One region of the Mesobacillus sp. MER 48 genome, then DNA from elsewhere that is predicted to be linked to it. Evidence: riboswitches for the same ligand, from Rfam matches in the RefSeq annotation. Region 1 holds a riboswitch; each other region holds the start of a gene.
The links. A riboswitch is a leader RNA that binds a small molecule or an ion and turns the genes downstream of it on or off. The one in region 1 is predicted to bind S-adenosylmethionine.

Region 2: it holds a riboswitch for S-adenosylmethionine, as region 1 does, so the genes downstream of both, M3593_RS18495 (methionine ABC transporter ATP-binding protein) here and M3593_RS15205 (trans-sulfuration enzyme family protein) in region 1, are expected to answer to the same signal.
Region 3: it holds a riboswitch for S-adenosylmethionine, as region 1 does, so the genes downstream of both, M3593_RS10085 (LLM class flavin-dependent oxidoreductase) here and M3593_RS15205 (trans-sulfuration enzyme family protein) in region 1, are expected to answer to the same signal.
Region 4: it holds a riboswitch for S-adenosylmethionine, as region 1 does, so the genes downstream of both, M3593_RS16330 (sugar ABC transporter substrate-binding protein) here and M3593_RS15205 (trans-sulfuration enzyme family protein) in region 1, are expected to answer to the same signal.

What each region holds. Positions count from the first base shown of each region.
Region 1 covers NZ_JAMAUR010000004.1:79,651-82,786, reverse strand. The annotation lists gene M3593_RS15205 (trans-sulfuration enzyme family protein) at 60-1,205, opposite strand; SAM riboswitch class I at 1,274-1,376, opposite strand; gene M3593_RS15200 (CBS domain-containing protein) at 1,465-2,751, opposite strand; gene M3593_RS15195 (YitT family protein) at 2,927-3,136, shown strand, end outside.
Region 2 covers NZ_JAMAUR010000006.1:66,616-69,751, reverse strand. The annotation lists gene M3593_RS18500 (methionine ABC transporter permease) at 1-384, opposite strand, end outside; gene M3593_RS18495 (methionine ABC transporter ATP-binding protein) at 374-1,387, opposite strand; SAM riboswitch class I at 1,462-1,566, opposite strand; gene M3593_RS18490 (chromate transporter) at 1,710-2,240, opposite strand; gene M3593_RS18485 (chromate transporter) at 2,237-2,812, opposite strand.
Region 3 covers NZ_JAMAUR010000002.1:757,255-760,390, forward strand. The annotation lists gene M3593_RS10075 (YjiH family protein) at 1-8, shown strand, start outside; gene M3593_RS10080 (LL-diaminopimelate aminotransferase) at 168-1,349, shown strand; SAM riboswitch class I at 1,433-1,538, shown strand; gene M3593_RS10085 (LLM class flavin-dependent oxidoreductase) at 1,681-2,730, shown strand; gene M3593_RS10090 (ATP-grasp domain-containing protein) at 2,761-3,136, shown strand, end outside.
Region 4 covers NZ_JAMAUR010000004.1:306,888-310,023, forward strand. The annotation lists gene M3593_RS16325 (dynamin family protein) at 1-1,358, shown strand, start outside; SAM riboswitch class I at 1,514-1,618, shown strand; gene M3593_RS16330 (sugar ABC transporter substrate-binding protein) at 1,721-2,821, shown strand; gene M3593_RS16335 (sugar ABC transporter ATP-binding protein) at 3,133-3,136, shown strand, end outside.

The DNA of each region.
Region 1 (3,136 bases):
ACACTGGGGATGAATGATCTTTCTATCATAATATCGGCATTTCCAGAAAATTTTCCATCCTATTCAACAGCTTTAGCCAGCGCAGCTTCAAATTGTGAAACGATATCCTCTCCGTGCTCAATTCCGACCGAAATCCTCACCAGACGATAAGTGATGCCAAGTTCTTCCTGCGCCTCAGGAGGGAGTGCGCGATGGGAGGTTTTCAGCGGATGGGAGACGGTGGTTTCGACGCCCGCAAGTGTCGGAACGATTTTTACCCAGCCAAGCGATTTGAAAAACTGGGCAGGATCCACATGCTCCGCCAGCTCAATTGATACGATAGCCCCAAATCCTTGTTCAGCTTCTGCGAATGGATAGTATACCTTTGCGATATTCTTATTTTCCCGAAGACTTTCGGCAAGCAATCTGGCATTCTCCGATTGTGCTTTCATTCTCAAGGCAAGCGTCTTCAAGCCTCTGCAGGTCAGCCACGCTTCAAATGGACTCAGATTCGCCCCAAGGTTGACGATTCTCGCGCGTGCTTCGGCAATCAGTTCTTTCCTGCCAACAATGACGCCTGAAGTGACATCGCTATGCCCGCCAATATATTTTGTCGCACTGTGGACAACCAGATCGGCACCGCCTTCATATGGACGCACATGGAGCGGAGTGGCAAACGTATTATCAACTAATACAACGAGTTTTTTAATCTTTGCCAGCTCGATGACTTCATCCAGCTTTTCAACGCGAAGCAGCGGATTCGTGATCGACTCTGTGTATAGAAGCTTTGTATTATGCTTGATGGCGTTTGTGACATTGCCCAAATCCGAGAACGGCACGAACGTTGTTTCAATCCCGAAGCGCTCAAGCTCTGCTTTTAGCATATGGAAGCTACCTCCATACACATCGTCCGCCGCAACAATATGGTCCCCACTCTTCACAACTGCCAGGACACCTGCCAAAATTGCAGCCAATCCAGATGAAGCCGCCACACCATCCTCTGCATGCTCAAGAGCCGCTACCGCTTGCCCGAGTTCATCCGTATTCGGATTGCCGACCCTGGAGTACAAATAATTGCCCTCACCCTGATAAAAACCCTCCAATTCATCAAGATCATTGAAGGTAAAAGCTGAAGTCTGGTAAATCGGTGTTGCCTTGCTTTTAATACCCTGCTGCTTAGTATGTACAGAGTGAAGCACTTCCGTTTCAAATCTGTTGTTCGTCATTTCATCCACCTGCTTTTAAAAAATATAAAAACCTCTCCAAATAAGGAGAGGTTCCAATTGCTAAGCCTCTCTTATCTTCAGAAATCGTTCTTCAGGAATTAGCACCTTTCAATGAAAAAAGAAGGTTGCCGGGCTTCGCAGGGCCTGTCCCTCCGCCGCTCTGGATAAGAGTTATTGATTTAAAATCATTAATATTAGCAGAAGTATATCAATATCGCTGTAAATTCGTCAATGAACGATTTTCTAAAGATTTGTGAAGTCAATCTTCTGGATCACTGTCAAGCAAATCCCATGGTGTGATGACACCGATTGGCTTTCCGTGGCGGTCGCCTGTTTCCGTGATAATGACCGCCTGGAGCTTCTTGCCCCTCGTGTGGTAACGCTCGAATAATTCCTCAATATGGTATAAAGATGCTTCCTCATCCACAAACGTCACGAAATAATTTTTCCCCTTGGTCAGCAATTCTTTCACCCGCACATCTTCAAAGTGAACGACACTGTCGGAAAAATGCTTCGCCATCCACTGGATGATCTCTGTTGAAGTCAGCAGTGCAACATATTTATCATCCTTGTCATAGACCGGGAATCTCGTAAAATCAAACTTGTTGATGACCTTAAGCACATCTTTTAGATAAGCATCCTCATAATAATAAAACACGGGACTGGTCGCGATTGATAATGCCGTCTGCGGCTTCTCGAACTCCTTCGCGATTTCCTCAATCCGCTCGACTACCTCGATATGCGGCTCGGCAATATAATAATCCGCATTCACCCGTTCGTGGACAATCGCATTCCGCAGCTTGGCAAACTGATGCAGTTCACTTTTATACTTGCGGACCAATGAATGATTCTTATAGCCAGAGTACAGCAGCTCGACAAACGCATCGCTGTCCGTCCCCTTCACCATTTCCTTCAGCGCTTTATGGATCCGGTTAAAAGCCGTTTCAAACTTGCCGGATTGTTCTTTATGCTTTACCTCTTGATTTTCTGAAGACGCCTGAGAAGCAGAAGCTTTTTGCGATTTTTCAATGCCTGTGTTTTGGTTTTTTGCTTTGTCACTGATTTGATTTATGGCTTTTGTGCTGTTCTGATTCGTTGTTTTTACGTTACTTTTGTTTGTCTTTTTGCTGTTGTTTTGATCCGTTGTTTTACCGTTTTCTTGAGTTGTTGCTTTACCGTTGTTCTGTTTTGTTGTTTTAGCGTTATCTTGGGTAGTTGCTTTGCCGTTGTTCTGTTTTGTTGTTTTAGTGTTATCTTGAGTCGTTATTTTGCTGTTTCTCTTTTTTGATGGTTTACCATTATTCTGATCGATTACTTTGCTTCTATCCTGCTTTGTTATTTTGCTGGAATCTTTTTTCGGCAGATCGTCAACGTTCTCTTCGGCACGCTTGAGGCGGTTATCGTCAACTGCCGGTCTTGGATTGGTTCGAAGATATGAATTGTTGCCGGTTTTCTTATTCTTGTTTCTATTGTGTTGATTTTTCCTTTTTTTCGACGTTGTCTGTTGCTTATTGGATCTATGTTTAACCTGAATTTCGTTAGCCAAAATGGTCCCTCCGTTGTTTCGAATCACTTCCCTACTCATTACCCCAAAACACGCATTTACTAATCATGGATATATAATGTTGAATTTCCAGATGACTTTTAAGTTTGATACAATAAGTATAGTACATACAATGCAATTAGAAAGTAGATTTTTATAGAAAAGGGTTTGATATTTAGTGGCAGCAACAAAGAAAAAAAGAGTCATAAAAGAGGTCACACAGCTTGTGACAATTACAATCGGGGCGATTATCGCTGCATTCGGGCTTGATATGTTCCTCGTCCCCAACGCCATCCTTGACGGAGGTGTCATCGGCCTTTCGATTATTGCAGCGGAATTGACCAACGTCTCGATGAGTATTTTCCTGATCCTGTTCAATCTGCCTTTC
Region 2 (3,136 bases), on a different contig from region 1:
CACCGCTGCCTCGATGACCCCTTTATCAATTTCGCGCAAGCTTTGCTCTACGATTCTCGCAAAGAACGGAATCGCCGCGACAGATAATGAAACAGATGCCGCAGTCGGCCCGATTGTCGTGCCGGCGATTAAATTCGCCAGCGGCAGCAGTGCGATCAACAGGATGATGAACGGAACCGAGCGGATCATATTGACGATAAAACCGGCAATGGTTTTAAATAGCTGATTTTCCAGGAACAGGCCTTTATCGGTGACAAAAAGAAGAACCCCTGTTGGCAGCCCAACAATGATCGAGACAAGGATGGAGATGCCGACCATATAAATTGTTTCAAAGAATGCTTTATTCAGTTCCGGCAGCAGTGCGACCAGGTTATCAAGCAGCATCTTCAATCACCTCCAGATTTCTTGTCCTTGCTGCGATGTATTCAATGGCCCGGTCGATTTCAAGTGTCTCGCCCGAAACTTCCATAATGAAAATTCCTAGTGGGATTTCCTGAATATACTCGATTTTGCCGTGAAGGATGTTTCCCCTCACCTTGAATTTCTGGAATACATCCGAGATGACCCCCTGCTCGGCAATCTCGCCCTGGAAATAAATCTTGATCAATTTGCCTTCCCGCTCCTTCATCAGTCTTTCCGGCAATTCGAATTGTAGGATGGAGTTGACGAAATCCTTTGTCAGCGGCTCCTGTGGATTGGCAAAAACATCGTAGACATTTCCCTCTTCAATGATTTTTCCATCTTGCATCACAGCCATTCGGTCACAAATCGTCTTGACCACTTCCATTTCATGCGTTATAAGCACGATTGTGATTCCTAACTCTCTATTAATCTTTTTAAGTAAAGATAAAATAGAGCGTGTCGTGCTTGGGTCAAGAGCGGAGGTTGCTTCATCACATAGAAGGACGGATGGATTATTCGCCAGCGCCCTGGCTATGCCAACACGCTGTTTTTGGCCGCCGGACAGCTGTGCAGGATAGACGTCTTTCTTGTCGGAAAGGCCCACCATATGTAAAAGCTCTAGCACTCTCTCATTTATCTCTGTTTTCGGAGTGCCGGCAGCTTTTAGCGCAAAAGCGATGTTTTCGCTGACTGTCTTTGCACTTACAAGATGGAAATGCTGAAAAATCATCCCTATTTTCAAACGGGCTTTCCTTAGCTCGCCCTTACTTAAAGAGGTTAGCTCCACTCCCTCAATAAAAACCTCTCCCGATGTCGGCTTCTCCAGGAGGTTCAGGCATCTCAGCAAAGAACTTTTGCCTGCGCCGCTGTATCCGACAATCCCGTAAATTTCGCCCTTTTCTACTTTTAACGAAACATCGTCAACGCCTGTCACCGATCCCTTTTTCGTGTCATATACCTTGACCAGATTCTTCACTTCAATCATTTTTGCACCCCCATTTTCACTCAATAAAAAAAGCCTCTTTCATTCAAAGAAAGAGGCATCGTAAATATCTATACGACTTATCTTTCAGAATGAAACCATTCTGTAGGAAGTGGCACCTTTCCATAAAGGAGGTTGCCGGACGTCATCGGGCCTAATCCCTCAGTCTCTCTTGATAAGTAACTTATTAAATTCATTTTGATAATTGAAATATTAAAACTCTCTGAAATATTTGTCAACAGAGTTTTTTAGTCTTTTTCAGGTTGTAATCGCTTACATCATTGGGGCTGTAAGAGAATTTATTTTCAAAAAGAAAAACCCTTGTTTACGCTAAAACAAGGGCACCATAGACGAGGGCACCGGCTATGACATACGCCGGGTGTACCTTCAGTTTTTCCATCAGGACGAAGCTGATGCCGCCAATCAGGATGGTCTGTGTCAATCCTACTCCTTCATAGGAAGAAAAAAAGAAATCATAGGTCATGACTCCCAGGAGCACCGCAATGACTGGCCGGACGACGATTGTCAGCCTTTTGACACGAGGAGAATCCTTGAATTTCATCAACAGTCCTAGCAGACCGATCATCAGAACCAGCGATGGTGCCACGGCTGCAAACACACCGACAATGGCACCGAGGATTCCGCCTTCTGAATAGCCGATATACCCGGCCATCTTGGTCGCGATTGGTCCAGGGAGTGCATTGCCCATCGCCAGTACTTCACTGAATTCATTGACCGTCATCCAATAGTATCGGTCGACGACTTCATTTTCAATCAACGGGATGGAGGCCGGCCCTCCGCCATAGCCTAAAATACCAGGAATGAAAAAGGCCAAAAATATTTGGAAATAAATCATTTCTGCTCCCCTCCCATTTGTTTCTTTTCAATTGGAGAAGAGTCTTTTTTTATTAAAGCGCCAAGCAGCAAAATGAAAATCAAGATTGCCGGATGTATATTCAAGATCTGGAGGAGCACCAGGCTGGCAATCAGCGCAATAGCTGTCCAGGCCCAGCCAAGCTTCGATTTACCCGATTTCTTAATGAAGTCCCATGTCAGGACAGCGAGCATGACGGCAACAACCGGTACAACAGCATCTGCCATTCCTTTTACCCACGGCTGATCCTTGTATGAGTTCAGAGTCGTAAGCAGGATAATCATCAGGATAATTGTCGGAATCATCGTTGCGGCCAGGGCATTGACCATGCCCAGGGTCCCGCCCACTCGATAACCGATATACCCTGCCATTTTCGTCGCGATCGGACCGGGGAGCGCATTTCCCAAAGCCAGAATATCACCGAACTCATCAGAGTCCATCCATTTATACTTATCTACCACTTCCTTATGTACGAGCGGAATCGATGACGGCCCGCCGCCATAGCCAAGGATTCCCACGCGGAAAAATGCCAGGAATAAATCTTTTTGTTTCAACACTTCACCTTCTCTTCTGTTTTTAGCCCTATGCAGTCTCTTTCTATAATTCTTATTTCTTTTATTTTATTATAGACTCATATATTGGAAACTGCATGTAAATTAAAGGGATCATATCACCGTCGGGAATCATTTATCATAATTTCCGCCATTTTATATGCACTGATTTACTGCTCAACTCATTATTTTGGCGATTTTTTCATTTTTTCGAACACTTTTTAGATTATTTCGACTAAATTTCCGGATATATCGACCACATTTTGGATTATTTCGACCACTTTTTCAAATAATTCGACCAAGTGTCCATTTTGCTCCATAAAAAAA
Region 3 (3,136 bases), on a different contig from region 1:
TATTCTAAAATGGAACTTATTCTGTGAGCTGCAATGCAGCTCATTTTTCATTTTTTTCTAGAACTGATAAAGTGAAACTGCTATAATCGATTTTATATTTAAAAAATTCAGAGGAATCAGCTTCCATGAAAACATCATGAATCATTGAACAGTAAAGGGGAATGTCCATGAATATTTACGGATCAGAAAAGATCAGAAAGATGACTTCGAGCATTTTTCAGGAAGTAGTAGACAAGAAGCATATGGCATTGATGAATGGCAAGGATGTCATAGACTTAAGCATTGGGAGTCCGGATTTCCAGCCGCCAACATTTGTGATGGAAACACTGGCGAAATATTCAATGGATCCCGGTAAATATGGTTACACATTAAAGGGCATCGCCGAGTTTAATGAAGCAGTAAAATATTTTTACAGCCAGCGGTATTCTGTCGAGCTTGATGAAAAAACAGAAGTATTGCAGTTGATGGGTTCACAGGATGGACTTGCGCATTTGGCGACTGCCATAGTTGACCCGGGTGATTATGTACTGGTCCCAGATCCAGGGTATCCAATCTACGAAGCTAGCGTAACGATTGCTGGAGGGGAAATTTATCCTATGCCGCTGTTGGAGGAGAATAAATTCCTGCCCGTGCTAAATGAAATTCCAGATGAAGTTTTGCGAAAAACGAAAATGATGATTTTAAGCTATCCTGGAAATCCTGTAACAGCACTTGCAGATAGAAACTTCTTTGAAGAAGTAGTTGAATTTGCCAGTGTACATAATATATTAGTCGTCCATGATTTCGCATATTCTGAATTGATCTATGACGGAAATCCACAAATCAGTTTCCTGTCTGTTCCAGGGGCAAAGGAAGTTGGCATAGAGTTCAATTCGCTTTCAAAAACGTTTAATATGGCTGGCTGCAGAATTGGCTATGTGGCGGGAAATTCGGAGGTTATAAACTTACTGGCTTCCTTTAAATCACATATCGATTATGGAGTTTTTTATCCAATTCAAAAAGCAGCCATTGCTGCACTGACTTCTGATTTTTCTTTTCTTGAGGATCAGTTGAAACAGTACCAAGCAAGGCGGGATGCGTTGGTGGCAGGGTTCCGAAATAGCGGCTGGCAGGTGGCCAATTCTCCAGCAACGATGTTTGTCTGGGCTAAAATTCCGGATGGATGGAAGTCTCGTGAATTTGCCTTCAAGTTGATTGAAGAGGAAGGGATTGTTGTGGTTCCAGGTGACGCCTTTGGACAGCAGGGAGAAGGCTATGTCAGGATTGCCATGGTTCAGCCTCCCGAAAGACTGCAGGAAGCTGCACAGAGGGTGAATAAGTTTTTGCTAGGTTTTCCGGTAGGAAGCTAAAAATTTACTTCGGTAAACGAATTGACTTTTGGCTGAATTTAGAATATTATCACTTTAACGAACTAAAAATTAATACAGATATCTTCTTATCAAGAGAGGTGGAGGGATAGGCCCTGCGAAACCTCGGCAACAGGTTCTGAACGAATACTGTGCCAATTCCTGCGGACAATTTTGTCTGAAAGATGAGAAGAGAGTATAAAACGGCTCTCTTCTTTATGAAGGGAGCTTTTTGTTTTAGGGGAGACTATATGGTCTCCATGTTTTTGTTTTTAATACCGACTTAACAGGTTGGTAAAGTTGAGATTATGATTTGAGCAGAGGAGAGAGAAGAATGAAGTATGGATTTTGGCTGCCGATTTTTGGCGGGTGGTTAAGAAATGTTGAGGATGAACAAATGCCACCAACTTTTGATTATGCAAAGAGAGTGATTCAGTCAGCAGAAAAATGGGGTTACTCAACTACTTTAATTGCCGAACTTTATTTGAATGATATAAAAGGTCCTGAGCATGATTCACTTGAAGCGTGGACAACCGCTGCCGCATTGGCTACAGTAACAGAAAAAATCGAAATCATGTCAGCGGTGAGGCCAGGATTCCACAACCCAGCGGTTACGGCAAAAATGGCAGCAAACATCGATCAGATCAGCAATGGGCGCTTTACTCTGAATGTGGTTTCAGCATGGTGGGAGGAAGAAGCACGCCAGTACGGCGGTATTTTTACAGAGCATGACGAGCGCTATGATCGTACACATGAATTCATCGACGTATTGAAGGGGCTATGGGGTGAAGAAAGCTTTTCATATGAAGGCAAGTTCTATCAGCTGAAGGATACGAAGTTGTTCCCTAAACCAGTTCAGCGTCCGAATCCAATTTTATATGCGGGCGGCGAAAGTCCGAAGGGAAAACAAACCATTGTCGAGAAATGTGATGCTTATGTTATGCACGGCGGAACGGCGGAAGAAATTGAACAGAAAATTAAAGATATGAAAAATCGCAGGGAAGCTACTTTAAATCCTGAACTGTCTGAGTTTGGAATGGCAGCATACGTAATTTGCCGGGACACTGAGCAAGAAGCATTCGCAGAATTGGAACGGATCACTTCTGTAAAAGAATCCAGTGCCTATGCTGGGTTCAAGGACTTCACCAGCAAATCACAGCTGGAGCAGCAAATCCAGCTTCAGGATTATTCGGTGTCTAACCGAGGATTGCGTCCTAATCTGGTAGGTACACCTGACCAAATTGCCGAGCGGATTTTACAGTATGAAGAAGCAGGCTTGGGATTGCTTCTGCTGCAATTCTCGCCACAGCTGGAAGAGATGGAGAGATTCGCGAAACAGGTCATGCCGCTTGTGGAGGTAAAAAGAAAGCAGCTGACAGTTTGATAGATAAATAAACTTAAGGAGATGAAGATCATGAGTAAAGTTTATATCATCCATGAAAACAGTGAATGGACTGTCCATTTAACAAAACGCCTGGAGGAGCTGGGAGTACCTTTTGAAGAGTGGCATCTGGACGAAGGGCTGCTTGATTTTTCAAAGAAGCCGCCAGAGGGGATTTTTTACAGCAGAATGAGTGCTTCTTCCCATACAAGAGGACATCGGTTCGCACCTGAATATTCGGCTCAGGTAATAGCCTGGCTGGAGGGACATGGCCGGAAGGTGTACAACGGATCAAGGGCTCTGGAACTGGAAGTCAGCAAAGTGAAGCAATACCTTGAGCTGAACAAGCATGGGGTAACGACTCCGCGGACTATCGCCACTGTGGGAAAACAACAGCTGCTGGAAGCGG
Region 4 (3,136 bases), 230 kb from region 1:
TCCTGCGCGATCATGACCTGGCGTTGATTGATACTCCGGGGGTCAACCGAAATAACTATGATAGGCATCCGCTCTATAATTACTTGAGATTTGCCGATAGTCTGCTGTTCGTTCTTAATGCGAGTGATCCTTTTACGGAAAAAGAAAGGGATATACTCGGGAAAATATCAGAGTTTTTCCCGGATCTGAACATTCACTTCCTGTTGAATAAGATTGATGTGATATACGGACAGCAGGAAGCGACGGAAGTTTTCGACCAGACATGGGCAGAGGTCAGCCAATACTATCCGGATGCAAAAATGTTCGCCTTCTCATCCAATTACGATAATGCCCAGCAGCTGAAGGATTTCTCCAATTTTATTAAAACAACTAGAAACGCAGTCGACCTTGACCAGGAACGCACTGCGAAACTGCAGTTCTTTGTCAGACGAGCGATCACGTATTTGCTCGATAAGCGGGTTGAAATTGAAAATAACCATATGGAGTCCATCAGTTGGAATGAAGAAATGGTCAGCAAGCTGAATGGTGCCATCAATCAGTTAGGCGATATTGAAGAGGAAAAGTCACGCTCTATCCAGAAGTCATTCCGTAAAATCAAGGATGAAACGCGTGCGGAAATCATCGAGAAGGTTCCAGAATTGCTGCGCAGCTGCTCTGACTTGGTGACGGAGGATAGTGATTTTGGTAAAATCCATTCGGAAATGGACCAGGAAATGAACAAGCGAATCGAAGAATATCTGGAAAAAACAGTATTGCCAAAGTTCCATTCCGATTTGAATGACTGGATCCAATTTTCGAAAGATGAGTTTGACCAGAGCCAGAATTATCTGGACGAAATGGCAGAGGGATTTAACTCGATGTACGGAGAAGAACGGATCAGCCTTGACTGTGACTTCAGGGTACTCGATGACTGGCGCCGTGACGGGGATCGAATGACGAATGGGGTACACTATGAGAAGGCTAACATCATGAATCGTTCGACCCCTCAAGCCTTTTTCCTGAAAAGCGCAGGAAAGCTGCTTGGCGTGCTGCCGCAAAACAATACGATGCTTTATAACAGGTATAAATCCTATCTGGAGACAGAGGATTATTATGAAATTGGCGTAACCATCGCCAAGAAATTCCTGCAGCAATTCGAGATCTTCGAGAAATCGATTGAACGCGATGTGAACTTGTTCTTCAAACAGCCTTTCATTGTTCTAGAAGAATCTGTAGAAGAAGCTAAGAACGAAATCGAACACGGTAAAAATGAATTGGAAAAATTGAGAGTCAACCCGGAATTGTACCGCGATCCATTGACGCTTTATGAAGTGAAACTTCGTCAGTCTGAATGGATGACCGCAGCGGGCAGAGGTTGATTTTGAAAAGAAGATTCCCGGATTTGGGGGTCTTCTTTTTTTTGAGACGCTTTTCTAGGAATATAAATTTAATTTTCATAATAGTATTGACAATATGATTACAGGAGTTTAAAGTAAAGTTTATCAATTTGCCAGATTAATTTAATAACGAAATTCTCTTATCAAGAGTGGCAGAGGGACTGGCCCTATGACGCCCGGCAACCGTTCCATCAGGAATTGGTGCTAAATCCTGCAAAACGATATGTTTTGGAAGATAAGAGAGGAATCTGACCTTTTCATCATTTTGCGTTCGAAACCTCTCTTTTCTGGAGAGGTTTTTTTATTTGGGTTAGCTGAGCAGACACATTAAGGGGGAAATGCAGATGAAAAGAGTTGGATTTAAAAAGGTGTTTTTAACGGCGGTGGCTTCAGCATTGCTGCTGACGGGCTGCGGCGGTGGAGAAACGAAGACGGCAAGCGGTCCTATTGAGGGAGTTCCGGAGCGTTTTGCAAAAGGTGAGGAAGTCAAAATCAAAGTCATCCGCAAGATTGGCGGAGATGATCATACTGCGCAGTTTTTAGCCGGAGCGAAGGCAGAAGGGGAGGCGCTTGGCTTCAAGGTGGACGTTTTCACCGCTAACGGAGATACAGCAAAATTCCATGACGCCATCAACCAGGGGCTGCAGCAGGACTATGATGGATTCATCATTTCCCACGGAGATGATGCCGCAACGGTTAATGATGTGAAAAAATTGACGGATAAGGGCAAAAGTGTCGTGACATTCGATTCAAATCCCGATCTGGCGCAGGTTGAAGGAGTCACACTTACTTCCCAGGATGACGAAGCACTGGCAACCCAGGCACTCGACCAGCTTGTGAAGGACCAAAATGGTGAAGCGAATATCGTTTACCTTTGGGTCGATGGCTTCCCGCCGATGGTCAGAAGAAATAAAGTTTACCAGGAAACGCTGAAGGCAAACCCTGGAATCAAAGAGGTTGAGAGATTTGGAGTTGCCGCAGCCGATACAAGTGTACAAACGCAGAATGCAGTTGCAGCGATGTTAAACAAACATCCAAAAGGGGAAATTGACTCAATTTTCGCGACATGGGATGCATTTGCGATTGGCGCAGCTCGTGCCATTAAGGAAGCTGGCCGCGATGAAATCAAGATTTACGGAATTGATGTTTCCAATGCTGACCTTCAGGAAATCCAGGGAGAAGGCAGCCCATGGAAATACACAGCAGCCGTTGATCCGAAGCTGATTGGTGAGGTGAATATGAGATTGCTGGCGAAAAAGCTGGCTGGCGAAGAAACACCTGCAGCTTATGACCTTGAAGCCTCACTGATATCACAGGAAGAGCTTCAGCAGTCAAAAAATTCAGTTAACATGGCCAACCTCGCAGAAATCATCGACGAATGGGGCAAATCGGATGCATTTTTAGAAGATTGGATGAAAAAATTGAAGGATCACTATAAGAAATAACCATTGAAAGGGTTGTCTGATAAGTTTTATAACGACTTTTTTAGCGACTTTTTCGATTATATAGCGAGTTTTCCAATTATATAGCGACTTTTTCGATTATATAGCGAGTTTTCCAATTATATAGCGACTTTATCGATTATATAGCGAGTTTTCCGATTATATAGCGAGTTTTTCAGTTATATAGCGAGATTCTAATTTTTATAGCGAACTAGAAATTCTGTGCGATTTTTTCCAGTTAAGAGAAACAAGACAGACACTCTCAAACAAAAGAGAGTGTCTGCTTTGCAGAATGGAAGGGAGGGGGAACACGGATGA